Regions from separate parts of the Williamsia sp. R60 genome, predicted to be linked through region 1. Evidence: predicted binding sites of a transcription regulator. Region 1 holds the regulator's gene; each other region holds the start of a gene.
The links. The regulator LexA, encoded in region 1, represses DNA repair genes until DNA is damaged. The targets are predictions, from matches to a motif close to CGAACANNTGTTCG.
Positions count from the first base shown of each region.

Region 2: the regulator LexA is predicted to act here: its motif matches at 1,124-1,137, upstream of ACVWY6_RS10535 (DUF222 domain-containing protein).
Region 3: the regulator LexA is predicted to act here: its motif matches at 4,049-4,062, upstream of ACVWY6_RS00325 (HNH endonuclease signature motif containing protein).

Region 1 is NZ_JBSSGR010000004.1:272,960-282,568, forward strand. Features, by position in the region: gene hflX (GTPase HflX) at 1-74, shown strand, start outside; gene ACVWY6_RS20210 (acyl-CoA dehydrogenase family protein) at 161-1,303, shown strand; gene lexA (transcriptional repressor LexA) at 1,409-2,128, opposite strand; gene ACVWY6_RS20220 (LysM peptidoglycan-binding domain-containing protein) at 2,351-2,875, shown strand; gene nrdR (transcriptional regulator NrdR) at 2,971-3,420, shown strand; gene hrpA (ATP-dependent RNA helicase HrpA) at 3,452-7,300, opposite strand; gene ACVWY6_RS20235 (aminotransferase family protein) at 7,444-8,682, shown strand; gene ACVWY6_RS20240 (alkyl hydroperoxide reductase) at 8,774-9,304, opposite strand; gene ACVWY6_RS20245 (peroxiredoxin) at 9,331-9,609, opposite strand, start outside.
Region 2 is NZ_JBSSGR010000002.1:766,486-776,094, reverse strand. Features, by position in the region: gene ACVWY6_RS10540 (FAD-binding oxidoreductase) at 1-902, shown strand, start outside; gene ACVWY6_RS10535 (DUF222 domain-containing protein) at 1,154-2,476, shown strand; gene ACVWY6_RS10530 (sulfurtransferase) at 2,560-3,420, opposite strand; gene ACVWY6_RS10525 (LysR family transcriptional regulator) at 3,420-4,316, opposite strand; gene ACVWY6_RS10520 (LLM class flavin-dependent oxidoreductase) at 4,649-5,845, shown strand; gene ACVWY6_RS10515 (acyl-CoA dehydrogenase family protein) at 5,866-7,014, shown strand; gene ACVWY6_RS10510 (ABC transporter substrate-binding protein) at 7,062-8,744, shown strand; gene ACVWY6_RS10505 (ABC transporter permease) at 8,828-9,609, shown strand, end outside.
Region 3 is NZ_JBSSGR010000001.1:83,481-93,089, forward strand. Features, by position in the region: gene ACVWY6_RS00290 (flavin-containing monooxygenase) at 1-921, opposite strand, end outside; gene ACVWY6_RS00295 (hypothetical protein) at 922-1,428, opposite strand; gene ACVWY6_RS00300 (hypothetical protein) at 1,443-1,664, opposite strand; gene ACVWY6_RS00305 (GAF and ANTAR domain-containing protein) at 1,843-2,550, opposite strand; gene ACVWY6_RS00310 (helix-turn-helix domain-containing protein) at 2,720-2,986, opposite strand; gene map (type I methionyl aminopeptidase) at 3,079-3,867, shown strand; tRNA gene ACVWY6_RS00320 (tRNA-Gly) at 3,892-3,965, opposite strand; gene ACVWY6_RS00325 (HNH endonuclease signature motif containing protein) at 4,067-5,437, shown strand; partial or broken gene ACVWY6_RS00330 (sigma-70 family RNA polymerase sigma factor) at 5,434-6,313, opposite strand; gene ACVWY6_RS00335 (carboxymuconolactone decarboxylase family protein) at 6,408-6,866, shown strand; gene dcd (dCTP deaminase) at 6,894-7,463, shown strand; gene ACVWY6_RS00345 (UDP-glucose dehydrogenase family protein) at 7,535-8,893, shown strand; gene ACVWY6_RS00350 (MerR family transcriptional regulator) at 8,883-9,609, opposite strand, start outside.

The DNA.
Region 1 (9,609 bases):
CGATCACCGCCACGGTGCCTGCCGCGCTGTCGCGCCAGCTGGCATCTCTGGCCATTCCCGAGTCAGCCGAATAGCCCTCCGAACTGCAGCTTTGGGCCAGATGTAGAATCCGGTTACAGTTGGATATCCAACCAATGCCACCTGTAATGGAGACCTGACGATGGAACGCACCCTTTTCGAGCCCGAGCACCTTCTCTTCCGCGATTCGTACCGGAGCTTCCTCGAACAGCACGTGGCGCCGAACCACGAACGCTGGGAAGAGCAGAACCTGGTGGACCGGGATGTCTGGGTCGAAGCAGGCAAGAACGGATTCCTCGCGGTGGAGGCGCCCGAGGAGTTCGGCGGCGGGGGAGTCGACGACTTCCGTTACAACACCATCATCGACGAAGAGACCGTCCGCGGCGGCTACAGCGGTATCGGCTTCGCGCTGCACAACGACGTGGTGGCGCCGTACCTGCTCGACCTCTGCAATGACGAGCAGAAGGCACGCTGGCTGCCCGGCTTCGTCTCCGGTGAGCTGATCACCGCGATCGCGATGACCGAGCCCGGCACCGGGTCCGATCTCCAGGGCATCAAGACCAACGCCAAGAAAGACGGCGACAACTGGGTGCTGAACGGTTCCAAGACGTTCATCACCAACGGCATCAACGCGGACCTCGTCATCGTGGTGGCCCGCACCGACCCCGAGGCCGGTGCGAAGGGGTTCAGCCTGCTGGTGGTCGAGCGCGGTATGGAGGGATTCGAACGCGGCCGCAATCTCGACAAGGTCGGGATGAAGGCGCAGGACACCGCCGAGCTGAGCTTCGACAACGTCAAGGTGCCCGCCGAGAACCTCCTGGGCGAGGAGGGCATGGGCTTCATCTACCTGATGCAGAACCTCCCGCGCGAGCGCCTGTCGATCGCTGTTGTGGCGGCCGGTGCCATGGAGTCGGTTCTCGAGACGACAATCCAGTACACGAAGGACCGCAAGGCATTTGGCCGCCCGATCGGTAGCTTCCAGAACTCGCGGTTCCTGCTCGCCGAACTGGCGACGTCCACCGCTACCACCCGTGTGTTCGTCGATCGGTGTATCGAACTGCTGAACGAGAAGAAGCTCACCGTTCCGGACGCGGCGATGGCGAAGTACTACGCCACCGAGAACCAGGTCCACCTCATCGATCGTTGCCTGCAACTGCACGGCGGCTACGGCTACATGCGTGAGTACTCGGTGGCCAAGGCCTTCCTCGATTCACGCGTGCAGACCATCTACGGCGGCACCACCGAGATCATGAAGGAAGTCATCGGCCGAAGCCTCGGGGTCTGAGTACGTTTCATAACTACGCGAAGTGGGGTGCACCGGAAGGTGCACCCCACTCGTGTCTGCGTAGTACCCGCGTTTGTTCGGTTGCCGAGGATGTTGCCGGACGCCTCAGAGGCGCCGCATCACCGTGACGACTTTGCCCAACACAACGGCGTTGTCGCCGGGGATGGGGTCGAACACCGGGTTGTGCGGCATCAGCCACACCGCATCCTTGGTGCGTTTGAACGTCTTGACGGTCGCCTCCCCGTCGATCATGGCCGCAACGATGTCGCCGTTGTCTGCGACATTCTGCTGCCTGACGACCACCCAGTCGCCGTCACAGATGGCGGCATCGATCATTGACTCGCCGACCACCCGCAGGAGGAACAAAGATCCTTCACCGACAAGCTCTTTCGGTAGCGGGAACACGTCTTCGACGGCTTCCTCGGCCAGGATCGGCCCGCCGGCCGCGATGCGGCCGAGGACCGGAACGAACGTCGGTGTCGGCAGGGATTCGTCGGGTACCTGGACCTGGCCGGCCGCCGTGGCCGGATTGAGGTCGGTGTCCTGGATGTTGACCGCCCGGGGACGGTTGTTCTCGCGCTGGAGGAATCCTTTGCGCTCGAGGGTGCGGAGCTGATGAGCGACCGACGACGTGGAGGTGAGGCCGACGGCATCACCGATCTCGCGGATTGACGGGGGATAGCCGCGTTCGCGGACCGACGCCCGGATCACCTCCAGTACGGCTTTCTGGCGCGGGGTCAGCGACCCCTCGGCCAGCGGTTCGGAAGTGACCACCGTCGCGGCCGCCGCGTCCGGCGGCGTCCGGGTGTCTGTCGTATCGGCCATCAGGTCCTCCAGTTCGTACGGTGTCCGGCCAAGGTGTCGTAGCTGTCGAGAGAAGAAAACGCACACGTTGTTCGTTGGATTATGGGGATCACGCTAATGCAATCTGTCACAACTCTCAAACATTTGTTCGATTGGGCGTGGCGTGTGTCGGACCCCCGTGATACAACTCGAACATTCGTTCAATCGAACGAGTGATCGAACTGTTGACCCGAGGATCGAACAATGACTGCAGCCACCACCATCAGCCGCCCGGCCGCTGAGCGGCCCCGTCGCCGGCTCGCCCGAGTCGGTGGGCCCGTCGCCTCCGATCAGTACACCCGCACGGCGCGAGCGCGTGTCGACAGTACTCGCCGGCCGGCCGACCGCAGGCTCGCCGCAGACCGCCGTGTTGTGGTGGGCTGCTCCGAGCCTGGCAGTTACGCACCGTCGGCTGCCGTCGTCGAGCGCGATGTGTATTTCCGCCGACGTGCCTGGGCCGGGGCCGCCGTGGTCGGAATCGGCCTGATGATGCTCGTGTTGTTCCTCATGTTCTTCGGCCGGGTTGTCGAGAGCGGTGCCGCTCCGGCGAACACCGGGACGGCGGTCGTCCACGTGCAGTCAGGAGAATCGTTGGGCGACATCGCCTCTCGAATCGCTCCCGAGATGCCGACCGAAGCGGTGGTGGAGAAGATCATGGACCTCAACGCGATGAGCAATTCAGCGTTGTCGCCCGGGCAATCCCTGGTGACGCCGATCTACGCGCGGTAGCTGCAGTGCTGGGGCAAGCAATCGGCCGGGCGGTATCCTCTACAACAGAGTGTCCGGTCATTCCGACGGGGCCGCTGACGTCCGAGGAACCCTGCATGCACTGCCCGTTTTGCAAGAACGAGGACACGCGGGTCGTCGACTCACGGGTGGCCGACGAGGGCCAGGCGATTCGTCGTCGGCGGGCCTGCTCGCAATGCGGACGGCGGTTCACCACGGTGGAGAGCGCAGTCCTTGCGGTCGTCAAACGCAACGGCGTCACCGAACCCTTCAGTCGCGAGAAGGTGATGAGGGGCGTGAGGCGCGCCTGCCAGGGCCGTGCGGTCGACGATGACCGGCTGCACCTGCTCGCGCAGCAGGTCGAAGAGGCCGTCCGCGCCTCAGGATCGGCCGAAGTTCCCAGCAACGAAGTGGGCCTGGCGATCCTGGGCCCGTTACGGGATCTCGACGAGGTCGCTTACCTTCGCTTTGCGTCGGTGTATCGCTCGTTCGACTCAGTCGAAGACTTCCAGAAAGAGATCGACGATCTGCGAGCGGCCAAACCCTGACCGCCTTTCGTCCGGCAGTGGTGCCGCCGGATCAGCGCAGTTCCCGGATGGCCTTGATCGCCCGTTTCTCCGACACGGGATACGCAGTACGCAGGTGCTGTGCGAACAATCCGACTCTCAGTTCTTCGACGATCCATCCAGCTTGCTCGTTGACTGCGTCCCGGCGACCGGGCGGCACGTGTCGCAGGTGATCAGTCCACGCCGACACCACCCGGTCGATGGCCGCCATCGCCTGGGCATCGCGAGCGGCGCCTGCCGGGAGCTGTTCGAGCCTCGACCTCGCAGCATCGAGGTAGCGGGGGATCTCCGCGAGGTGTTCGTCGCGTGTCGCAGAGACGAATCCGTCGAACAGCAGCTCGTCCAGCTGGTCCCGCACGTCGTCGGCGGCGATCGATCTGCCGGCCGCGGTAATCGCCGTTCGTAGGGGCGCCACGCGGGTCAGGATCGTCGCCACCCTGCGTAGTTTCTCCGTTGCCCTCCCGGTTGCCTGGCGGGCCACATTTTCCCGAAGTGCAGCGAATTCGCTTGGCGTCCAGACATTCGGCGGGTTGGGTACAAGGTCCACCACGGCAGCCCGAACGCAATCGGCCAGAAGAGCAGCGGTGTCCGGGTAGGGGCTCTGGCTGAGGGCGAGTCGCTCCGCGGTGCTCAGAGTCGAAGTCACCGACGGTCGTAGTGGCGGAACGCTGGAGACGATCATCTCGACAACAGCGTCGTACATGTTCGCAGCCTGCTCGGCCTGGGTGGGCACGGCGACCACCGTGAAACCACTGCCCCGGCGGGTCAGGGCGGGATAGCTTGTGATGTCTTGGCCGGCAACAGAACTGCGCAATGTGCGGCTGATGTCTCCGAAGGTGTCCGCGGTCCACGTGGTGGCCACAGGTCGGGATGCGGTGCCGGCCTCACTCTCCAGAGCCGCGCGAGATCTACCGGCCAGTCGATCCTGCAGTTCGCGCAGCGACTTGGAACGTCCGAGAACTTCGCCGTCGGTGGTGACGGCGGTGAAGGTCATCCGCAGGTGGTCGGGGAGTGCGGCCAGTCGTAGATCTGACGCTGCGACGTCAACACCTGTGCGCACACGGATCTCGGCGGCCACCGCCTCGGTGACAGGTTTGCTCCTCGGTGTCACCGACTCCAGTATTCGCGCGGCCAGGTCGGGGGCCGGTCCCACTTGCCGCCGTAGGGATTTCGGCAGGGTGCGGATCAGCTCGGTGATCAGCTCCAAGCGCATGCCGGGGACCAGCCAGTCGAACCCAGAGGGCCGGGCACGCACGAGCAGCGACAACGGGATGAGCACACTCACGCCGTCATCGACGGTGCCGGGCTCGAACCGGTATCTCAAGGCATAACTCGTGTCTCCCTGACGCCAGTGGTCGGGAAAACCGGCCGGGTCGGTGGCGGCAGTGTCGGCCACGAGGTCGGCGGGATCCAGATCCAGCAAGGTGGGGTCAGCTTTGCGTGCGGTCTTCCACCACGTGTCGAAGTGTCTGCCCGACACCACTTCTCCGCCGATGTGTCGGTCGTAGAAGGCGAAGAGCTGGTCGTCGTCGACGATGACGTCGGTGCGCCTCACCCGATGCACCGACTCCTCTGCGTCCTCGAGCAACGCGCGATTGCGGTGGAAGAACGGGTGTTGTGTACGCCAGTCACCCTCCACGAGCGCGTGGCGGATGAACAACTCGCGGGCAACCGCGGGATCGATCGAGCCGTAGTTCACCCGTCGTTTGGTGACCAGCGGGACGCCGTAGAGGGTGACCCGCTCGTAGGCCATGGCCGCTGAGTGTTTCCCGGACCAATGAGGCTCGCTGTATTGACGTTTGACGAGGTGCTCGGCCAGGCGCTCGGCCCATTCCGGTTCTATGCGGGCGGCGGTACGCGCCCAGAGCCGAGAGGTCTCCACGATCTCGGCCGCCATCACGAACCGTGGTGGTTTCGACGAGAGATGAGATCCGGGAAAGATCATGAACTTCGTGCCGCGAGCGCCCAGGAACTCCTTGGCGTCCCCCTCGCGGACGCCGATCTGGCTGAGTAGACCGGACAGGATGGATTGATGAATCGATGCCGCCGATGGCGATTCATGGTCGGGTGCGGTCACCGTCGCAGGAACCGACCACCCGAGGTCCTTGGCGATCCGGACCAGCTGCGCGTGCAGGTCTCGCCATTCGCGGATTCGCAAGCTGTGCAGATACTCTCGACCGCACCGCTTCCGGAACTGGTTCGACGACAACTCCGAGCGGAGTTCATCCAGGTAGGTCCACAGATTCAGCAGGGTCAGGAACTCAGACCCCGGAGCAGCGAAGCGTGCATGCGAGGCATCGGCCGCCTGGCGATGCTCGGCCGGTCGCTCGCGTACGTCCGGAATCGACAGTGCGGCCGCCAACACGAGCATCGGGCCGACCACGCCCTGTTTGTCGGCCTCGACCAGCATGCGCGCCAGCCGCGGATCGACAGGTATGCGAGCGAGCGACCGTCCGATCGGGGTGAGTCGGCGCACGGGGTTGTCGGCCGAGGCAGGTTCGAGCGCCCCGAGTTCGTCCAGTAGTTGCTGGCCGTCTCGGATCGCCCGCTGATCCGGCGGCTGTACAAACGGGAACCGGCCGACGTCGCCGAGCCCCAGAGAGGTCATCGTGAGGATCACCGACGCGAGGTTGGTGCGCAGGATCTCGGGCTCGGTGTACTCGGGCCTGCTCTCGAAGTCCTCTTCGCTGTAGAGCCGGATGCACACACCTGCGGCCACGCGGCCACACCGCCCCGCCCGCTGCCGTGCGCTGGCCTGCGAAATCGGCTCGATCGGCAGCCGCTGCACCTTGGTGCGCGTGGAGTAGCGCGACATCCGGGCGGTGCCGGCGTCGATGACGTAGTGGATTCCCGGCACGGTCAGCGATGTCTCGGCAACGTTGGTGGACAACACGATTCGCCGACCTCGGTGACTGGAGAACACCTTGTGCTGGTCTGCCGCCGACAGTCGGGCGAACAGCGGGACGATCTCGATGCCACGGGATTCAAGGTGCGCAAGCGATTTCGCGGTATCGGTGATCTCGCGTTCGGTGGGCAGGAACACCAGGATGTCGCCTGGGCCGTGAGAACACAGCTCGTCGACGGCGGCCCCGATGGCCTGTAGCTGATCGAGGTCGGCTTCGTCCTCGTCATCGACCACGAGTGGGCGATAGCGGATCTCCACCGGATAGGTGCGGCCGGACACCTCGATGATCGGCACCGGCGCGTCATCGGTCGCGAAGTGGTCGGCGAACCGGCCGGGTTCGATGGTCGCCGAGGTGATGATGATCTTCAGGTCGGGGCGGCGTGGCAGCAGTTGCTTGAGGTAGCCGAGGATGAAGTCGATGTTGAGGCTTCGCTCGTGGGCCTCATCGATGATCAGGGTGTCGTACTCGCGGAGCATCCGGTCCTGGGACAATTCACGCAGCAGTATGCCGTCGGTCATCACCTTGACCAGCGTGTCGTCGCCTGCCTTGTCGGTGAAGCGCACCGAATATCCGATGACGCCGCCGAGGTCGGTCCCGGTTTCCTCGGCGATCCGTTCGGCAACCGACCGCGCAGCGAGTCGGCGAGGCTGAGTGTGACCGATCTTGCCGGCCAGTCCGCGCCCCAGCTCGAGACAGATCTTGGGAAGCTGTGTGGTCTTACCGGAACCGGTTTCACCGGCGACGACAACAACTTGGTGCTCCGAGATCGCCTCGGCGATGGCATTGCGGGCCTCGGACACCGGCAGTTGCGGCGGGTAACTGATCGTGGGGACGAGCGCGCGTCGGCGCTCGATCACAGCCGGATCCGGCCGGTCGGTGCGAGTGGAGCGGCTGGTCGGACGTCGTCGCCGTTTACGCCGGGCGGACTGTTCCGGCTGGTTGGACGAAGTCGACATAACTGATCAAGCCTACCTGAGCGGCGGATCCGGCAATGTCCGGCGGACCCGTGTCCCCGCTCCCGGCGCGCCCGAACACGGATTGACACGAGAGTGGCTGCGGCCCCGGAGGAAACCAGGGGGACACCAGGCATGATGTTCACATGACAGTCTCAACTTCTGCCGGTCTCTGGCACGGATTCGCCGACATGGGCGCAGTGAGCACCACGGGACCCTTTGTGGTCACCAAGGGTGAAGGCGTCCACATCTGGGACGACAAGGGGAACAAGTATCTCGACGCCACAGCAGGCCTGTGGTTCACCAACGTCGGGCACGGACGCACGCAGATCGCCGACGCGGTGGCGAACCAGTTGAGCACATTGGCGCACTACTCCGGATTCGGTGACATCACCTCCGACGTCACGGCGGCGTTGGCCGACCGTCTGTCCGGCCTCGCTCCGGTACCGGGGAGCAAGGTGTTCTTCACCTCGGGCGGCAGCGATTCGATCGACTCGGCCGTCAAACTGGCGCGCCGCTACTGGCATGAGATGGGCAGGCCCGACAAGAAGATCGTGGTCGGCCGCACGAAGGCGTATCACGGTATGCACGTCGGCGGCACCGCGCTGTCCGGGCTGCCCCCGAACCGCGAGAACTACGGCGATCTCATGGCCGATGCGGCCACTGTCGACTGGGATGACGCCAAAGGGCTGTTGGGGTTGATCGAGCGGGTCGGTGCCGAGAACATCGCCGCGTTTTTCTGTGAACCGATCATCGGGGCGGGCGGGATCTACCTCCCGCCGGAGGGTTACCTCGCCGAGGTGCGCCAGATCTGCCGCGACCACGATGTGTTGTTCGTCGCCGACGAGGTGGTCACCGGCTTCGGCCGGATCGGCGGATCATGGTTCGCCTCGAGCCGATTCGACCTGCAACCCGACATGATCGCCACCGCGAAGGGATTGACATCGGGGTACGTGCCGATGGGAGCGGTGTTCATCGCCCCGAACGTCGCCGAACCGTTCTATTCCGGCGGTGTCTGGTGGCGCCACGGTTACACCTACGGAGGTCACGCCGGGGCCGCGGCAGCAGCCATGGCGAACCTCGACATCATCGAGACCGAAGGTCTGCTCGAAGATGCTGCCCGCTTGGAGTCCGATCTGCATGTGGCGCTTGCGCCGCTTGCTGATCTGGACGCGGTCAGCGAGGTCCGCAGCGGGCTAGGCGCGGTGAGCGCCGTCCAGCTCGAGGAGCCTTCGCGGGCACCTGCTGCAGTGGCAGCTCTGCGCGCTCACGGCGTCAGCGGACGGGCGGCAGGCCAAGGCGCACTACAGATCTCACCGGCGTTTGTGATGACAGGCGCGCAGGTGGCCGAGCTCGCCGAGCGGATCTCCGACGCCCTGAGCTAGTCACTCGACAACAGAACCCACCGGTTCCGGTGAGCCGGCCGACAACGGCGGCCGGCTTCGATCGGAACGGGTGGGTTCTGTGTGTCGGGGTCTATCCGACGAGTACGTCGGCCGTGCTCAGTGCGGCTGCCACGCCGGCGACGATGGAAGCCACCTTGAGTGCCTCGAGAATGGCCTCGCGGTCGATGCCGGCCTCGCGCAGGGTGTTTTCGTGAGCGGCCACACAGTGACCGCACCCGTTGATGGACGACACCGCGAACGACCACAGCTCGAAATTGGCTTTGTCGACGCCGGGATTGCCGATGATGTTCATCCGCAGCCCGGGTCGCAGGTCGTCGTACTTGCCGTCAAGGAAGCCCCGTCCCCGGTAGAACACGTTGTTCATGCCCATGATCGACGCGGCGCCCAGTGCGGCGTTGTACGCCTCTGCCGAAAGCGTGTCGGCCGCTTCGTCGGCGATCTCCTTGAGCACCACCGCGTTCTTGGTAGCGGCTGCGGTGGACAGGAGGGTGCCCCACAATTGCTCGTCTTTGAGAACCGTTGTGCGAGCGATCGACCCGAGATTGAGCTTGAGGTCTTTCGCGTACTCGGGCAGCGCGTTCTTCAGGTTGTCGATACTCATGTCTCACCCAATCCTTGTTGCGAGCGTCAGACGCTTGCGGTCAGCAGCTCACCAGCGTTGATGGTCGGATCGCCCTTCTTCCAGTTGCAGGCGCACAACTCGTCGGACTGAAGTGCATCCAGCACCCGCAGAACCTCGTCGACGTTGCGACCGACGGAACCGGCCGTCACCGAGACGAACTGGATTTCGTTGTTCGGGTCCACGATGAACGTCGCACGATCGGCGACACCGTCGGCGTTGAGCACGCCGGCTGCCGATGCGAGTTCACGCTTGAGGTCCGAAAGCATCGGGAAGGGAAGTGTTTT
Region 2 (9,609 bases), on a different contig from region 1:
GCGTCAAATACGGCGTGACCGGCGATTCGGTCCTGGGTCTGAGCGTTGTGCTGGCCGATGGCCGGTTGATCCACACCGGCCGTCGCACTGCCAAAGGTGTTGCAGGCCTGAACCTCACCAGTTTGTTCACCGGCTCGGAAGGAACTCTCGGGGTGATCGTGTCGGCGACGGTCCGCCTGCAGCCCAAGCCCACCGACACGGTCACCATCGCTGCGTACTTCGACGATGTCGAGCAGGCGGCCGCGGCCACCACTGCAGTTCTGGCCGCGCGCGTTCGTCCCTCGATCATGGAAATGCTCGACGAGGCGTCGCTGCGGCAGAGCCGGGATCTTCTCGGTCTTCCCTCGGATGCCGCGGGTGCTTTTGTGGTCGCGCAGACCGACGGGTTCGGAGCTCACACCGAGGCGCGGATCGTGCAAGAAGTGTTCGGCCATTTCAGCTCTCGAGTCAGCGTAGGCGACGATCCGCAGGTCTCCGACGAGTTGCTGGCGATTCGCCGAGCAGCGTTACCTGCGCTGGAACGCCACGGCCGAGCGCTCATCGAAGACATCGCGGTACCCCGCACCCGCATTGCCGACGCGATTCGGGCGGTCGCCGAGATCGCCACCCGCCACCGCACCGCCATCTACACGTTCGGCCACGCCGGCGACGGTAACCTGCACCCCATCATCGTGGTGGACCGCGATCACCCGGATGCGTATAACCGTGCTGTTGCCGCCGCCGACGAGATTTTCGGCACCGCACTGGCTTTGGGCGGAACCATCACCGGCGAACACGGCGTCGGCGTACTCAAACAACGGTGGCTCGAACGGGAGCTGGGGCCTGACGGTGTCGAACTGCAACGCACCATCCGCAGGGCACTCGACCCGACGGGTCTGTTCAACCCGGGTAAGACCGTCTGATCCGGAGTCTATTCGCAGACCTCGAGTGGGCCGTAGGCCGCGTCGAGTGGGCCGTTGGCCGCGTCGAGTGGGCCGTTGGCCGCGTCGAGTGGGCCACCAGGTTCTGAGAACTTGACATTCTCCTGCGGTGTCAGACTGCAGCGGTAGGCTGAGGGGTTCCGATAGATCTATTCGTCGAATGTGATTGTCACGCAACATATTTCTTTGTTCGAACGGTTGTGCGAATAGACTTTCGGACCTATGCTCAAGTCATGGATATCGGGGGAATCCGCACAGCGTTGACTGTGCTTGCGCAGGGGTCGCCACCTGAGGCTGATGGGGAGTTGGCTGAGCAGGTGGTGGCATTGATTGGGGTGCGTCATCTGGTCGATCATGTGTTGTCGGTGTGGGCGGGGGCTTTGGATTGTCGGGGTGTTGCCAAGAGGTTGGGCGAGTCGTCTACTGCAGCATTGTTGATGACAGGTGGTCTGGCGCCGGGATGTTCACACCGGATGGTGCGGATCGGGCGCGGGTTGACGGCATTGCCGCGGGTAGCTGCTCATGCCGGCGACGGTGACTTTTCCGGGGAGCAAGTCGATGCAATCGTGCGGGGTGTCGCCCATGTTGAACGGGCGGTTCCGGGTTTACCGGGCGCGGCGCGGGAGGCGTGTATCAACGGGCTGCTGGGGCAGGCGTGGTCGGGGGCGACACCATCGCAGATCTCCGAACGCGCTCGTGGCGATGCGTTCGCGCTCGCGTGCGAAGCCGGGGTGGTGCCGGTAGCGGAAAACGCTGCACTGAACCAGGTGTCGATCGGCAAGGAATCAGATGGTCGGGTGCGTGGCCGGTTCGATGTTGATGCGGTGTTCGGGGAGAAACTGTTGACCGGGTTGGATCCGTTGACCCGGCCGGTACCAGCCGAGGATGGGACGCCGGATCCGCGGTCGGCAGAGCAGAGGATGGCCGAGGGTTTGGAGCGGTTGATCGATGCGTATCTGCAGGGCGAAGATCGCCCGACGGTGGGTGGGGTGCGTCCGCATGTGACGATGACTGTCGATGCGCGCGAGTTGGCCGGTGAAGGCCCGCATCCGCCGGGCCTTCATGGGTCGGTGGATGAGTACACCGCGTTTCTGAACGAGAAGGGTTATTCGAGTCCGTTCCGGTTGCAGTGGATGGGACGGATCAGTGGTGAATCTGCCCGCATGCTGGCCTGTGATGCCACGTTGACGTCGATGATTCTCAACGGCGAACGCGTACCGCTTGATGTCGGGCGTGAGCACCGCACTGTAACGCCGGCGATTCGTAAAGCGTTGTTGGCCCGGGACTGTGGCTGCGCTTTCCCAGGATGCGGGCGCCCAGCGGGATGGACAGACGCTCATCACATCGAACACTGGTCCAAGGGCGGCAAGACCAGCCTGGACAATACCGTCCTGTTGTGTCGCCATCACCACCGAATGGTCCACCACCAGGGATGGGACGTGAACATGGGTGACGACGGCCATCCGTGGTTCACACCGCCTGAACACATTGACCGACAACGGCTACCGCGACCCTCGCACCGACAAACGGCGGGAGGTCTTTCGACCGCAGCCTAGAACACAATCTCGGCTATAGACCGCAGGACACTCGACCGTCAGACCAGCACCTTGACAACTTCACAGTGTGAAACGCCTTCAGGTCAGGCCGGACCGGTTGCCACCGGGTTGGCGGCGTCAGAACTCCACTGCGACCACGAGCCGGGGAACAGTGCAGCGTCGACGCCGGTGATTTTCAGCGCGACCAGGTCGACGGCCGCTGTGACTCCTGAGCCGCAGTAGACACCGACCGGCGCGGAACCGTCGGCACCGGCGGAGGCGAACAGCTCACGCAATTGGTCTGCATCACGGAAGGTTCCGTCTTCACCGAGGGTCGCGGTACTCGGCGCGTTCCCGGCGCCGGGGATGTGTCCGGCGACCGGATCGACGGGCTCGACCTCTCCGCGGAAACGTTCGGGTGCGCGGGCATCAACCAGAACACCCGAATCGCTGAACGTGGCGACTTCCTCGGCGGTCAGGGTGGCGAGGGCCCCTTTGTAGAGATCGGTGTGCGCCAGCGTGACGTCGCCGTCGGCCGGCGACTCAGCACCCTTCGCCAGCTCCTCACCGGCAGCCACCCACGCACTCAGGCCGCCGTCGAGGATGCGAGCGCCGGTGACGCCGGCGGCAGTGAGAACCCACCAGGCGCGGGCAGACCCGGCACGGTTCCAATCGTCGTAGATCACCACGGGCACACCGTCGTTCAGGCCCCACCGGCGAGCCGCCGCCTGCAGAGAGTCACCACTGGGCAGGGGATGGCGGCCACGGCCGGTGACCGAATGGTCGGACAGTTCCGTCTCGAGGTCCACGTACACCGCGCCGGGGATGTGCCCGGCCTGGTAGTCGTCGCGGCCGTCCGGACGGTCGAGCCGCCAACGCACGTCGAGCACGGTCACCGGAGCGTCACCGGCAATCAGCGACGCCAATTCGGTTGTGGTGATCAGGACTTCGTCGCGCGAGGTCATCAGGCAACTCCTTGTAGGTGTGTTCCGGCGTCGCCGGCCTTGTCGGCAACCGTCCGGTAGTGCGCAGTGACCGCTTCGACGGCAGCCTGCTCGACATCGGGGTCGATGCCGCGCCGGGCGACGAGCCGGACGTCGATGTCGCCCATATCCGGCAACTCCTGGACCTCCACGAGGCCGTCGGGAACCGCGCCCGAAAACGGTAGCAGGGCGATTCCGAGACCGGCACGCGCAGCAGCGAGAACCCCGTCGAGATTCCCGGACTCGGCACTGACCGTGACCGCGTAACCGAGGTCGTCTAGCTGAGCGAGCGCGCGGCGCCGCAGTCCGCACGGTTCCTCGAAGGCCACCAACGGAATCGAGCCGTCGACCTCGGTGATGTCCCATCCTGTCGCCGCCACCCACCGGAGCGCGAGCGCTCCGACTTCTGTGCCGATCGGCTCGGCGTTGCCGCCCAGCACCACGGCGAGATCGATCGCGCCCTTGGTAACCGATTCGGCCAGCGAGGTGGACCGCTCGATGCGGAACTGCAACCAGACGTCCGGGTACGCGCCACGTAGCGCAGTCAGCAGTTCAGGCAGCAGACCATCCGCAGCGTGTTCGGTGGAACCGATGGTGAGCTTGTCGGGCACCGCCATCGAGAATCGTTGCAGCACCTCGTCTTGCGCCGCAAGCAACTTTCGGGCCTCCAGGACCAGGCGCTCCCCGGCTGCGGTGAACCGGGACCCGCGGCCGTCCTTGACCACCAGGGACTGCTTCAGTCGCTTCTCGAGCAGGCGGACGTGCTGGCTCACCGTCGGCTGACTCAGATGGAGAGAATCTGCCGCGCGTCGAAAGCCCCCTGTTTCGGCTATCGCGACAAGGGTGCGCAAATGCACCAAGTCCAACGGATCCGCCATCACACACTCACCTGTTCCCGCAAAGTCCTGGCCTGAGATATCTGGGTATGGACTACAGAATCCTCTATCGGCGCCGACGATGCACAGTTTGATTCGCAGAGCGTAAAACCCTGGCGCAACGGCCGGACTTAGGGCTATCTGATGGCATCGGCGAATGCTCTGACCTGCACCGATGAGATCAGTACAACCAATTGATTCCGATCGGCAATACGAATCGGAATTGGTGATCTCAACCCTGGTTCAGACGCCTGAACGCCCCTAGCATCCATTTCCGAACCAGGCCCGGTCTTTCGGTCCTGCTCGCCACAGACACGTCAGGAAGGACCCCCCACATGACCGCCGATCCGTCCCAGGAGTCGTTGCCGGTGCCGGCCAGTGCCGCATCGAAGGTCGAGTTCATCAGCCTCACGCACCTGAACCCGTCCACCGAGCTCAACCCGATCCCGTCTCGTGGCATCGACCTTCCGTTCTTCCGTCGCTACGTCCGGTCCCTCGAGGACGGTGGCTTCGACATGACGCTGCTGCCGTACGGGTCCAACACCGCCGACTCGTTCGTGATGGCGTCGGCCGTAGGCCAGCTCAGCGACACGATCAAACCGATCGTCGCTCTGCGTCCCAACACGGTGTTCCCGACGGTGGCTGCGCAGCAGCTGGCTACCCTCGACCAGCTGACCGAGGGTCGCGCGCTGGTCCACCTGATCTCTGGTGGCAACGACGCCGAGCAGGCCCGCCAGGGTGATTACCTCACCAAGGAGCAGCGCTACACCCGCACCGACGAGTTCGTCGACATCCTGCGGGATTCGTGGACCAAGACAGAACCGTTCTCCCACAGTGGAACCCACTACAAGTTCGACAACTTCGGTCCCGGCTTCGCGCCGTACGGCGCGCAGGTCCCGATTTCGATCGGCGGACAGTCCGACGCCGCCTTCGAGATCGGCGGACGCAAGGCCGACATCTTCAGCTTCTGGGGAGAACCGTTGGCGGACATCAAGAGCCAGATCGAGCGCGTACACCGCATCGCCGCTGAGTCCGGCCGCACAGACCGGCCGCGCATCTGGGTCACGTTCCGTCCCATCATCGACCGCACCGACGATCTTGCCTGGGCCAAGGCTCACGACTACGTCGACCGTATCGAGGCCAACTTCTCGAAGAACCCTGTGTACAAGGCCATCGCAGGCAACACCCCGCAGAACGTGGGATCTCAACGTGCACTGGACTTCGCGAACCGTAAAGACATCTACGACCGGGCGCTGTGGACCCGGACCGCGGCAGCCGTGAACGGTGCAGGCGCGTCCACGGCTCTGGTCGGCAGCGCCGAGACAGTCGCCGCGGCGATCCTCGACTACATCGACCTGGGCGCCGACCTGGTGTCGATCCGCGGCTACGACACCCTCAATGACGCCATCGACTACGGCCGTTACGTGGTGCCGCTGGTTCGTCAAGAACTCGCCCACCGCGAGGCCACCGGCAAGCGCGGCACCCTGCAGGCCGATCACCTCGGCGCCTTCGCGACGGCCGGCCAGGCATGACCGTCACCTCGGTGCGGGGCATGACGCTCCCAACGCCCGACCTCTCGCCGTCGGGTCTCAAGGCGCTGACCGCCGAAGTCGCCTCCACCGCTGAGCAATACGACCGAAGTGGAGATATCCCGGTGGCCGGCCTGGCTGCCGCCCACCGCGGTGGGTACCTCACGGCAACCGTGGCAGCACGGTTCGGTGGTCCCGAGGCCGGACCGTTCGAGGTTGTGCAGATCCTCTCCGCGCTCGGCGAAGGCGACCCGTCTGTGGCACTCATCGCCGCCAACAATCTGGCAATCCACCAGATGCAGGCGGCCACGGACTCGTGGCCCGCCGACCTCTACGACGACCTGCTCCGGCAGTCGGTGCAGGGACCGGCCCCGGTCAACGTGATCCGCGCCGAACCGGAACTGGGTGCACCGGCCCGCGGCGGTCTGCCCAAGACCATCGCGCGGCGGACCGCAAACGGTTGGACCCTCGACGGCCGCAAGACCTTTGCCACCGGTGGGACGGCACTGGCGTACCACCTGGTCTGGGCGATCACCGATGAAGAGGAGCCGAGGGTCGGGCACGTGATCGTTCCCGCCCACTCCGCCGGGATCACTTGGCACCAGACCTGGGATCACCTGGGACTGCGCGCCTCCAACACCCACGACGTCAGCTACGCGGGTGTCGAGGTCGGCGAGGAGAACTTCCTCGAGATCCCGAAGACCGATGGCGTCTACCGCGATCCCGCAGTGGCCACCGGCCCAACGGGTTTCGGCCATCCCGCGCTGTACGTCGGAGTTGCGCGGGCGGCCCGTACGGCATTCGTGACATACGCCCGTGAACGCGTACCGACCGCGTTGGGCCGTCCCATTGCCGAGACCGAACGCATCCAGGCCATCGCCGGTGAGATCGAAGCCCAGATAGTGCAGGCCGAAACCCTGCTCTACGGAACACTTCTGCGCGTCGCCGCCGACGATCCCGCCGTATCGGCAGGCCTGTCACTGGTCAAGGTCCAGATCGCCCGGTCGGTGATCGCCGCGGTCCAGACCGCGGTCGCCGCACTCGGCAACGCCGCACTGACCCGGCACAATCCGCTCGAACGACACCTGCGCGATGTGCTCTGTGTTCGCGTGCATCCGCCCCAGGAAGACACCGCTCTGCTGGCCGCCGGTCGCGCACTCCTGCGCGGCTGATCCCGCTCGACCGCTTCATCAACTCACCCGAAAGAAGAACCACGACAATGCGTCAACACACCCGCACGAGATCCGGCCGCTGGAAGGTCGCAGGCGCGCTCGCCCTGATGTCGACCCTGGTCGCGACCGCGTGCAGCTCCGGCGGAAACGCCGAATCCGGCCCCAGCGGCGACGCCGCCAATCCCGTGCGCGGCGGCACCCTCGACATCGCCTACTTCCCGGACAACCCCACCTTCACCTGTGTTGACCCGTTTCAGACCTACTGGATCGAGCATCGGGGCGTCATCCGCAACATCGCCGACTCCCTGACCGACCAGAACCCCGACACCGGCGAGATCGTGCCGTGGTTGGCCACCAAGTGGGAGATCAGCCCCGACGGCCTCGATTACACCTTCACCCTGCGTGACGGCGTGACCTTCTCCGATGGAGCACCGCTGAACGCCGAGGCCGTCAAGGCCAACTTCGACGCCTTTGTTGCATTGGCAAAGTCGAGCGGCGGCACCGCCTTCGGCGCCAGCTACATCCTGGGCCTCGAGTCCACCGCTGTGGTCGACCCCTCGACCGTGAAGTTCCACTTCACCCAGCCGAACTCGTCCTTCCTGCAAGCGACGTCCACCACAAACCTCGCCCTCATCTCGCCGGCGTCATTCCAGAAGACCCCGGAAGAGCGGTGCCTCGGCCAGTTCAGCGGTTCCGGACTGTTCAAGCTCGACAACTACACCCCCGGCCAGGGCATCTCGCTCAGCAGGCGGGCCGGATACACCTGGGGATCGAGCCTCAACAAGAACACCGGCGAGGCGTACCTCGATTCGGTCAAGTACAGCTACGTCGCCGAAGACAGCGTCCGCACCGGCAACCTGGTCAGCGGCGCCGTCGACATCACCTGGCCTCGTAACCCGCTCACCGTCGAAGATCAGGAACTGATCAAGAACTCCGGTGGCTACATCGAATCCCGGTCGCTGCCGGGTGTCTCGAACACATTGTTCCCCAACGTCAGTGCCGGCAAGCCCCTGTCCGATCCGCAGGTCCGTCAGGCGCTGTACAAGGCGACCGACCTCAAGACCAACGCGGCCACGGTCTACGGCCCCGACTACCCCGTCGTCGAAGGTGCATTCGACCTCACCACGCCGTTCTTCCAGTCGCAGGCAAGCAAGCTGGGCTTCGATCCCGAAGGTGCCGGCAAGCTGCTCGACGCCGCCGGCTGGACCAAGCCCGCCGGCAGTGAGTACCGGTCCAAGAACGGTCAGCAGCTGACCCTCACCCTGCCCGTCGTCGGACAGTTCGCCGCCGGTAACGAGCTCCTGCAGGATCAGTGGCGCCAGGTCGGTATCGACCTGCAGCTGAAGGTGGTTACTCAGGCCGAGTCGATCGGTCTTCTCAAGAGTGGTGGCTACGATCTGATCGGAACCTACTTCACCCGCGCCGATCCCGGTGCGCTGCAGTTCATCCTGGTCGAAGCGCTCGCCAACCAGAAGGCAATTGCCAAGAATGCGGCCACCCCCGAGGTGGCGGCGCAGATCCAGCAGTTGTTCACGAAGGCCGTGCAGACCACCGATGAGGCCCAGACCAAACAGGCCTATGACGATCTGCAGAACCTGCTGATCGATCAGGGTGTCAGCTTCCCGCTGTTCGAACGCCAGCAGTTGGCCGGCGTCAGCAACAAGGTCAACGGCTTCCGATTCACGTCCGAGAGCTTCCTGGCTCTCAATGACACGTTCCTGCAGCCGTAATCGACCACGCATCAACCGAGCTCGACCGGTTGGCCCCGGGTGACGACCACCGGGGCCAACCGCCACAGGAAGGAACCGCAGCCATGCGCAGGTACATAGCAGGCCGAATCGCCCAGGCGGTTGTGGTGTTGTGGGCCGCATTCACGTTGACGTTCGTGATCCTCTATCTCTTGCCGAGCGATGCCGTCGGCATCCAACTGGGCGCGGCCGGACTCGATCCGGACACCATGTCGCCTGAAGAGTTGCTGGCGGTCAAGTCCAAGTACGGACTCGACAAGTCCATGATCGATCAATACTTCTCACTGCTGAGCGGCGCCGTCCGCGGAGAATGGGGGCTGTCGATCTCCAAGCAGGCACCGGTATCCGACCTGATCGCCGAACGCCTCGGCGGCACACTGACCCTCAGTGTGGTGGCCGGGCTACTCGCGGTCATCGCCGGGACCGTCCTCGCGTACCTCGCCGCGTTCGTCCAGTTCAAGCCCGTCCGGATTTTGCTGGACCGCTTGCCCGCGTTCGGCGTTGCGGTTCCGTCCTTCCTGATCGCCCTGATCCTCATCCAGGTCTTCGCATTCAACCTCGGCTGGTTGCCCTCGCAGGGATCGGGTGGTGCCGAGTACCTCATCTTGCCGGTGATCACGATGGCCATCCCCACCACGGCGGCGTTGGCGCAGGTGCTGACCCGGAGTTTCAACGAAACGCTGAGCGAGCAGTACATCGCGACGGCCCGGGCCAAGGGCCTGTCCCGCGGTGCCGTCCAGCGCAGGCATGCGTTCCGCAACGCCGCCCTACCGGCGCTGACCATCTTCGGCCTGCTCGTCGGAGTGACGGTGACGAGCGCCATCGTGACCGAGACCGTGTTCAACCG
Region 3 (9,609 bases), on a different contig from region 1:
CACCTCGACATCGGGACGCTGGATGGCCCGGAAGTAGTTGCCGGACAACACTTGGCGTTTGCACAGCGGCTGAAAGTCGGGCCGGAGGCGCTCGCGGAGTTCCTTGTCGCGGATGAGGTGGAGGCAGAGCCGCGCATAGGTCTGCACAGCGGTGCGTTTGAACCCCGGATGGATGGTGAGGTCGGTGAACAATGCGCTGGCCCGGACGGAAGCTCGAAATGAGGCTTGCGCAGCGGATGGATATCGCTTGAACAGAGCCGTCAGGATTCTCGGCTGACGCACTGTGGTGGGCGCCCACAACACCCACTGAGGTGTGCGCTGGAAGACCGCGAGCGATCGGACGGACGGGGCCAACGCACCGGTGATCTGCACGCCGGTGGACCCGCCGCCGATGACGGCAACCCGCTTGTTGTCGGTCTCGAGGTCTGGGTCCCACCGTGCGGTGTGCACCACCTCGCCGGTGAAGTCGTCGAGACCTGGGATGTCGGGTGTGTTCGGATGATGGAGAACGCCGGTGGCGGCAACGACGAAGTCGGCGGTGAGCCGGTCACCGGCAGCGGTCTCGACATGCCATCGACCGTCACGGAAGCAGGCGCCGGTGACCTCGGTGTTCAGGCGGATGTGCGGCCAGAGGTCGTGGGTGTCTGCGACTCCGCAGTGGTAGCGCTGGATGTCGTCTCGCGCCGAGAAGACCTTCGGCCAGTCGGTCTTGTTCTGGAACGAATAGCGATACAGCAGTGACGGCACGTCGCACGCCAGCCCTGGATAGCGGTTCCAAAACCACACCCCGCCAACGTCGCTGCCCTTTTCCAGGATGGTGAAGTCGTCGAAACCGGCTGCCTTGAGCTTGACTCCCATGGCGAGTCCGGACATGCCCGCACCGATCACCACGACGCGGGGATTGCTCACCCCACCGCGCATCTACGTGCCATCGATCTGGAAACCCACCTTGCGAAAGTACTCTTCGAAACCCTCGATGTGGTCACCGAGGTGATGCAGCAGCTTCGCGGTGTCGTGTTCCCACTGCGTGGTCTTGAGACCTTGGATCTCCACCGCCCATGGCAGCACGGCCCGGCCACCATCGGCCACCACGTAGGTGAACCGGTCGACGAGAGCGCCGCACCAGAAGAAGTCGGCGAAGGCGAGACGAACCCGGCTGTCCGACAGCACCTTCGACCATTCGTATGTTCGGTCGTGCGCGCGTTCGCCGTGGTGTTCGAAGTCCAGGCTCATGCCCCAGCCCACCGTGAGGCTGATGTCGGGCTTGTACGACGCCGTGGCGTAGTGGGTGTTGACTTCGAGGCGGTAACCGTCTTTCGAGACGGTCCCGGCGAGCCAATCGTGATAGCTCGGGCCCTGGTGTTTGATCACGTACCAGTCGTCGGGGTCGGAGGCCTGGACGATGCGCCGGAACTCATCGAGTCTCACTGCGCGTTGCCGCTCTACTTTCCCTCGTCCGACAGTCGGGCGAGGTTGCTCTTGGCTTCCTCGAGTACCTGATTCGCCTCGGCGTCGGGCTCGGACAGGGCGTTGCCCTTCTCGCGCAGGTCATCGATGAAGCGTTGTGTCTGATCGGCCAGTTCGGTACTCCCGTGGTCGAGCGCACGCTGCCGCGTCCGTTCCGCCTCTTCGATGAGAGCTGTGATCTCTGGATGCAAAGTCATGTTCACGATGGTTCCACAGAGCGTGCACCTGTTCCGGCGGATCGCCGAATAGGTTATCGATCCATCGCGCTGGGTAGTCGGAGGCAAGGCAACGGTGTCACCGCGGAGGCGTCGTTGATCAGGCGCCCCCGGTTTCACAACATATGGCGGGGGCGCCGCCTTGTGCCCCCGGAGTTCGTCATCGGGCGCCGGATGGATGGTCGTTCTCGACCAATTGCCGTGCGATGTCATACAGACGGATGTTCGATTCCTGAGACAGCTTGCGTAACAGGTCGAATGCCTGGATCGCGTTGACGCTGTAGCGCTCCATGATCATGCCTTTGGCCTGCCCGATGGTGTCGCGGCTGGCCAATGCGCTGCGGAACTGTTCGCCCCGTTGCAAGGCGCCCCAGACCGTCGCGGCGTGTGCGGCGAAGATGTACCCGAGATCCCGTGAATCTTGGTCGAACGCGCCAGGGATCTCCGAGTACAGATTGAGGGCGCCGACTGCGTCTCGCGTGGTGAAGAGTTGGAATGCCGCGATCGATTGGATCGGCGTCTGCTCGATGGCGTCCGCGCAGAACCTGGGCCATCGTTTCTCGCCGTACAGGTTGCTGATGTAGTAGCTGTCGTGTTCCACCGCCGCGTCGAAGCAAGGTCCCTCGCGGTGCTTCTGCTGCAGGGCGTCGAGTGTCCGGGGGACCTCGTGGGTGGCCGCCGGCGTGGCGACGTCTCTGTTCTGCCTGGAGACGACCGTGATCCCGGCATAGCTTGCACCCGGGATGTGGTCCACGGCGTTGTGGATGAGCTCACCGAGAGCGGTCGCTGAATCGTTGGGCAGATGCTCGCTCATGTCGCGGGCCAGTTCGGCTATCCGCTTGTATGCATCGTTGTTCTCGGTGCTCATTGCTTGAGCTCCATCCGCTTGCCACCGAGCAAGATGCACGATATGGAACAAACTGTAGTCCTGTCGGCTACTCCGTGACCGCGATCGCGACTTCACCAACATCGTCCCCGTGGGCGTGCCTCGAGGGCATATATCCCTTGGTTGGCGCTATCGGGGATGAAGTTGGTGCTCAGCCGCTTTTCTGAAGGTCCTCGCGTACGAGACAGATGTTCGCCAGATCGTCGAGGGGTAGGGCCAGTACCCGGGCCAGTGCGGCGATGGTGGTGAACGCCGGTGTCGGCATCCGGCCGGTCTCGATCTTGCGGAGTGTTTCCGGCGATATGGCCGCCTCTTGGGCGACTTCGATGAGAGTGCGCTCGCCTCTGGCCTGGCGCAGGTATGCACCCAGGCGCTGGCCGGTGGCGACTTGGGCAGGAGTCAACGGGAGACGAACCATGTGGCGAGTCTACCTGGCGCGGTATGAAAATACCGGGTCGACGGCTACGCTGGTATTTAAATACCGGACTTGGGTTTGTGAAAGGGATATCTGTGCTGGAACTGAAGACGCCGCGGGAGATCGAGGCGATGCGTGTCACAGGGTTGTTCATCGCCGAACTGCTCGACGACCTCGCCGGGCGCGCTGCCCCGGGGGTGAACCTCCTCGACCTCGAACACCGTGCCCGTCACCTGATCGACGAGCGCGGCGCCACGTCGTGCTACTGGGACTACTCGCCGTCGTTCGGCCGCGGACCGTTCCGCAACGTCATCTGCTTGTCGGTCAATGATGCTGTGCTGCATGGGTTACCGCATGACTACGTGCTGCGCGATGGCGATCTGCTGAGCATGGACATCGCGGTGTCGATCGACGGGTGGGTTGCCGATTCGGCGCGGAGCCTGATCGTCGGTACTCCGCGTCCTGAGGACGAGCGGCTCATCGAAGCCACCGAAACGGCTCTCGCCGCAGGTATCGCCGCTGCGGTCACCGGCAACCGTCTGGGCGACATCTCAGCAGCAATCGGCGGCGTGGCAACAGATTTCGGATATCTCGTGAACACCGAGTTCGGTGGGCACGGCCTCGGGCGCACCATGCATGAAGACCCGCATGTATCGAATGTGGGACGGGCAGGACGGGGTCTCAAGCTGAAGCCCGGCCTTACCCTCGCCCTCGAACCGTGGCTGGCGCAGGGCACCGACAAGATCGTCTACGACAAAGACGGCTGGACCATTCGTTCGGCCGATGGGTCGCGCACCGCTCACAGTGAACACACGATTGCCGTGACCGACGATGGGCCGGTGATTTTGACGAGCTTGGGTCGGGACAGAGCGACTGCGAAGTAGAGCGACTGGGCGCTTGCCCCTCGGTGGAGCCGATGACGGGAATCGAACCCGCGTATGCAGCTTGGGAAGCTGCCGTTCTGCCATTGAACTACATCGGCGTGCGGCGTTGGCCGCGAGAGCGATGTTAACAGGCATGCCCGGCAGTGGTGGTCAGCGCTCGGTCTGACGGATTGTCAGACCTCGAACGTATGATCGAATCATGAGTTGGGCGGGGGCCACTACGATGGACGCTGAGGCGTCAGAGTTGTTGTCGCGGATGCGATCTGGGATTCACGAGGTGAATCGGGCGTGGGCTCAGCGGCTGGATGACGACCTCGAGTACTACCGGTACGTCTCCAGCAACGACGACGAGAACGGCACTCGGGCGGCTGCGTGCGAGATCGCGGTCGCCTGGCGATGCACCACCGGGCAGGCCGACCATCTGCTGCGGTGCCAGCGATTGCTCGACCATCTCCCGTCGCTGGCGGACGCATTTGCCTGTGGCGAGCTGAGCATCGAGAAACTCAAGGCGCTGTATCACCGCGCTTCCCGCGGTTATCGGGACGCCCTGATGGATCTGGACGGCGTACTCGCCGAAGACGCAATGCTCTTGGGCGACTACGTCTTCGCCGAGGAACTGGACCGGCATCTGATGCCATTCGAGCCGGACGTGGCCAACGATGGTGACTTCGTGGATCCGGCCCGCCGGGTGGTGGTGCGCCGGCGAGCAGGCGGGATGGCGAGTCTGATCACGGCCTGCACTGCGGAGGAAGCAGTGCGCGCCAAGGCTCAGCTCGAGGAGATTGCAGCCGATGATCGTGCGGCGCAGGTGGATGCGGTGCTCGATGCAATCGCCGACGCCGCCGCGCCTGCCGACACGGCTGAGCCCGCCGACACGGCGCCGACCCCGACCTCCACCGATCGACACAAACGCGCATGGACCGAGCTGGTGGTGGATCTGCCGACGGTCTTGGGGCTGTCGACGAACCCCGGTTACCTGATGGGATATGGGCCGCTGGATTGCGAGCAGTCGCGGTCATTGGCGGGCCGATCGCGGTGGAAGGGCCTGGTGACGATCGGGGAGAACGCGCTCACCGCCGTTCTCGAACTCATCAACTCTGCCGGCGATGCGCCGGTAACCAGCGAAGACCTCACGGCCGCCTTGATGAACTCGGTCGACGGCGGAGATCGAATAGTTCTGGGAGAGAGAAACCTTGGCCCACCACCGCCAATCAAGGCGCCGCCGACCCCCGACGGGCACGGCGGTTGGAGCACGCCGCCGCCCGGCGCCTTGCGATACAGACCCGGATCGAAGCTCGCCCGAATAGTTCGCGCCCTCGACGGGCACTGCCGCTATCCGGGTTGCACCGTGCCCGCTGACAAGTGCGAACTCGACCATGTCGTCCCGTTCAACCATGCCAACCCGTCGGCCGGTGGATGGACCATCGAGGCGAACCTCGAATGCCTGTGCAAGGAGCATCACGACATGAAGACCCGCGGGATCATCCGGGTGGTCCTGCACAACAACCGGACGATCTGGTTCAGCACCCGCGGCGGACAACGGGTCGTGACCAAAGCTGCGGTCCGCTAGATGACGCCCGAGAAATCGAGCTGCGCCAACCGCTCTGGATCGGCCACGATATTCATCGCCACCACACGGCCATCGGACACCGTGAACGCGGCGATCGACGACACCGTGTCGCCAGAGAAGGCCAGCACACCGATGCCGCCGTTCATGCGCACCATCTGCGTGCGCTCGGTGAACCGCTGGAACGTAATCGCGCCCCGGGCCGCAGCCTCGGCGCCCAACACCTCAACAGGTGCGCGGTCCGCGGCCACGTCGGTACGGATGACGATGTTCGGATTCAGCACAGCCATCAGCGCCTCCAGGTCGCCACCCCGAGCCGCAGCCGTGAAGGCCTCCACCACCCGCCGCTGCTCGGCCAGACCCTGCGACCGCGGCGTCGCCCCCTGCACCCGAGAACGCGCACGACTGGCCAACTTGCGGGCCGCCGCCGGCGTCTTGCCCACAATCGGCGCCACTTCATCGAATGGCATCGCGAACAGATCATGCAGAACAAACGCCAAACGCTCACTCGGGCTCAGGGTCTCCAACACCACCAACAACGCAACACTCACCGAATCGGCCAGTACCGCCTGGCCTTCCGGATCGTCGGCCGCATCGAGTCGGAGCAAGGATCGGGTCGGGCACGTGCGCAATCTCCAGCGGCTCCTCCTGGCGAGTCCGCCTCGACCGCAACATGTTCAAACACACCCGCGACGTGATCGTGGTGAACCAGCCCCCGATGTTCGAGATCTCATCGGTGTCGGCGCCGACCACCTTCAGCCAGGTTTCCTGAACAGCATCCTCGGCCTCGCTGAGCGAACCCAGCATCCGATAGGCCACCGCTCGCAGATGCCCGCGATTCGCCTCGAACTCGGTGAGCAGAAAATCGTTTGTCTCCATCGGTCACATTCCCCTTCTCCGTCGTGTCAGAGCTATGAACCGCCCGACACGGCCGATGTGACACAACATCGCCGCCCCGATGAAGGAGTCCTCAATGACCGCACGCATGACCAACCCCGCCACCGTTCTGCCGCAGGCAACCAAGGCCATCCCACACCTGTTCGGAGCAATGGACCAAGGCGGTCTGTCGGCCTCACTCCGCGAAATCCTCGCACTGCGGGTCAGCCAGATCAACGGCTGCGCCGCCTGCGTCCACGCCCACGCCAAGAACCTGAAGGCGGAAGAGGAAAGCGACGACCGCATCTCCACCGTGGCCGTCTGGCGCGAATCGCCCTTCTTCACCGAACCCGAACGCGCCGCGCTCAATCTCGCCGAGTACGCCACCCGCCTGGCCGACTCCCGCGGCCACGCAATACCCGACACCGTCTGGGACGAAGCTGCCGACAACTTCGACGAGAAGGAACTGTCGGCGATCATCTTGCTGATCGCCACCACGAACTTCTTCAACCGCATCAACGTGACGATCCAGGAACCAGCAGGCACCACCTGGTGAGCGCACCCTGGCAGCTAACCTCTTCGTGTGCTGCTCTCCGACCGCGACATCCGCGCCCAGATCGCTGATGGCCGCCTGGCCATCGAGCCCTTCGACCCCGTGCTGGTGCAACCCTCCAGCATCGACGTCCGGCTCGATGGCCTGTTCCGGGTGTTCAACAACACCCGGTACACCCACATCGACCCCGCCCAACGCCAGGACGATCTGACCACGCTGGTCGAGCGTGAAGAAGGGGAGCCGTTTGTCCTGCACCCCGGCGAGTTCGTCCTCGGATCCACCCTCGAGGTCTGCACCCTGCCCGACGACCTCGCGGGCCGCCTCGAGGGAAAGTCGTCGCTCGGCCGCCTCGGACTGCTGACCCACTCGACCGCCGGGTTCATCGACCCGGGCTTCACCGGCCACATCACTCTGGAACTGTCGAATGTGGCCAACCTGCCGATCACCCTCTGGCCGGGCATGAAGATCGGCCAGCTGTGTCTCATCAAGCTGTCCAGCCCGGCAGAGTTCCCCTACGGAAGCGCCTCGGTCGGATCGAAATACCAGGGTCAACGCGGACCGACTCCGTCGAAGGCCTACCTCAACTTTTCGCACGACTGACCCCGACTCGTCACCTCGACCACCCCGGCCAGACAGACATAGTCCGTACGCAGATGGGTATGACCGAACGTATGAAGGTGACAGTTTTTGGTTGCGGCTATCTCGGCGCCACCCACGCAGCATGTATGGCCGAACTCGGACACGAAGTCCTCGGTGTGGACGTCGACGAGGCGAAGATCGCGACCCTCGTTGCCGGTGACCTGCCCTTCTACGAACCCGGACTCGTCGAGGTCCTGCGCCGCAACCTCGACAACGGACGCCTGCGCTTCACCACCGACTATGACGAAGCGGCAGACTTCGCCGCCATCCACTTCCTCGGAGTCGGAACTCCCCAGAAGAAGGGCGAGTACGCCGCCGACCTCCGGCACGTCCACAGCATGCTCGACGAGCTCGTCCCGCGACTGCGTGGCGAGCACCTCATCATCGGTAAGTCGACGGTGCCCGTGGGAACCGCCGCCGATCTGCAACGCCGCGCCACCGCGGGAGCGCATGAGGCGGCAACCATCGAGGTGGCCTGGAACCCTGAGTTCCTACGCGAGGGTTTCGCGATCCAGGACACCCTGCACCCCGACCGCATCGTGCTGGGCACAGATCGCGCCAATGCTGAGAGCCATGCCGAGAAGCTGGTGCGCGAACTCTACGCAGACCTGCTCGCCGAGGAGATCCCTTTCCTGCACACCGACCTGGCGACCGCCGAATTGGTCAAGGTCTCGGCGAACGCCTTTCTCGCAACCAAGATCTCATTCATCAACGCCATCAGTGAGGTGTGTGAGGCAAGTGGGGCCGACGTCTCGATGCTGGCCGACGCGATCGGCTACGACAACCGCATCGGCCGCCGATTCCTCAACGCCGGATTGGGTTTCGGCGGAGGTTGCCTCCCCAAGGACATCAGGGCATTCATGGCCAGAGCCGGCGAACTCGGTGCCGACCAGGCGCTGACCTTCCTGCGCGAAGTGGACTCGATCAACATGCGCCGTCGCACAGCCATGGTGGAACTGACCACCAAAGTGTGTGGCGGAAGCCTTCTCGGCGCCAACATCGCCGTTCTCGGCGCGGCATTCAAGCCCGAGAGCGATGACGTCCGAGACTCGCCGGCGTTGAACGTCGCCGGTCAACTCCAATTGCAGGGCGCGACCGTCAACGTCTTCGACCCCAAGGCAATCGCCAACTCTCGCAAGATGTTTCCCACCCTCACCTACGCCTCATCCGCCCGCGAGGCCTGCGAGCACGCCGACGCCGTGCTCGTCCTCACCGAGTGGGCCGAGTTCGTGCACATGGAACCCGATGAGCTCGCACCCGTGGTGCGAAAGACCAACATCGTCGACGGCAGACGATGCCTGAACGCCGGCCAGTGGATCGCCGCCGGATGGCAGTACTACGCGCTCGGCGGCAATTCGACCACCGGAGTTGCAGAACTGGTCAGTCCGTAGCCTTGCGGAGGTAGTCGTCGAGCTGATGGGCGAGGTCGCGATCGAGGGCGCGGTCGAGGGCGCTGTGAGCTGAGATGGTCGCGGTGCGGCGCATCTCGCCGATCAACTCTGCGGCCCAGTCGCTTTCGGAACCCTCCGAGGGAACCCAGCCCTCACCGCGTTCGGATTCGACCACGTCGCGGCCGGCTGAAATGAGGGTGGAGGCGACGGCGGCCATCTCCTTCTCGACCTTGCCGTGCACGTCTAGGATCTTCGACAGCGTCAGACCCAGTTTGGTGAGCCGTCCGAAGGCGTATACGGTCTCGCGGTCGCGCAACACGTAGTCGTCACCGTCGGCCTCGATCAGACCGAAGTCTTCGAGACTCTTGTAGTGAGACGGGTTGCGGGAGTTGAGCAATGACTTGAGGGCCTCGGCCGAGATGGTCTCCGATCGCGCCTTCGACCACGGTTCGGTGACCACCTCCCGGATCCCGAGGACGTCGACGAGGTCGTCGCCGCGTTGCACACCCAGGAGGAAGTCGGCGATGTGCCGGATCGTGAAACCGCGGTGCAGCAGGTCGTTGATCACCTTGAGCCGGGCGAGATGGGTGTCGGTGTAGATCGCGATCCGTCCGCGACGCGTGGGGCGGGGCAGCAGCCCGCGGTCCTGATACCCACGCACATTGCGCGTGGTGGTTCCCGCGGCGCGTGCGAGGTCGTCGATCCGGTACTCGGTC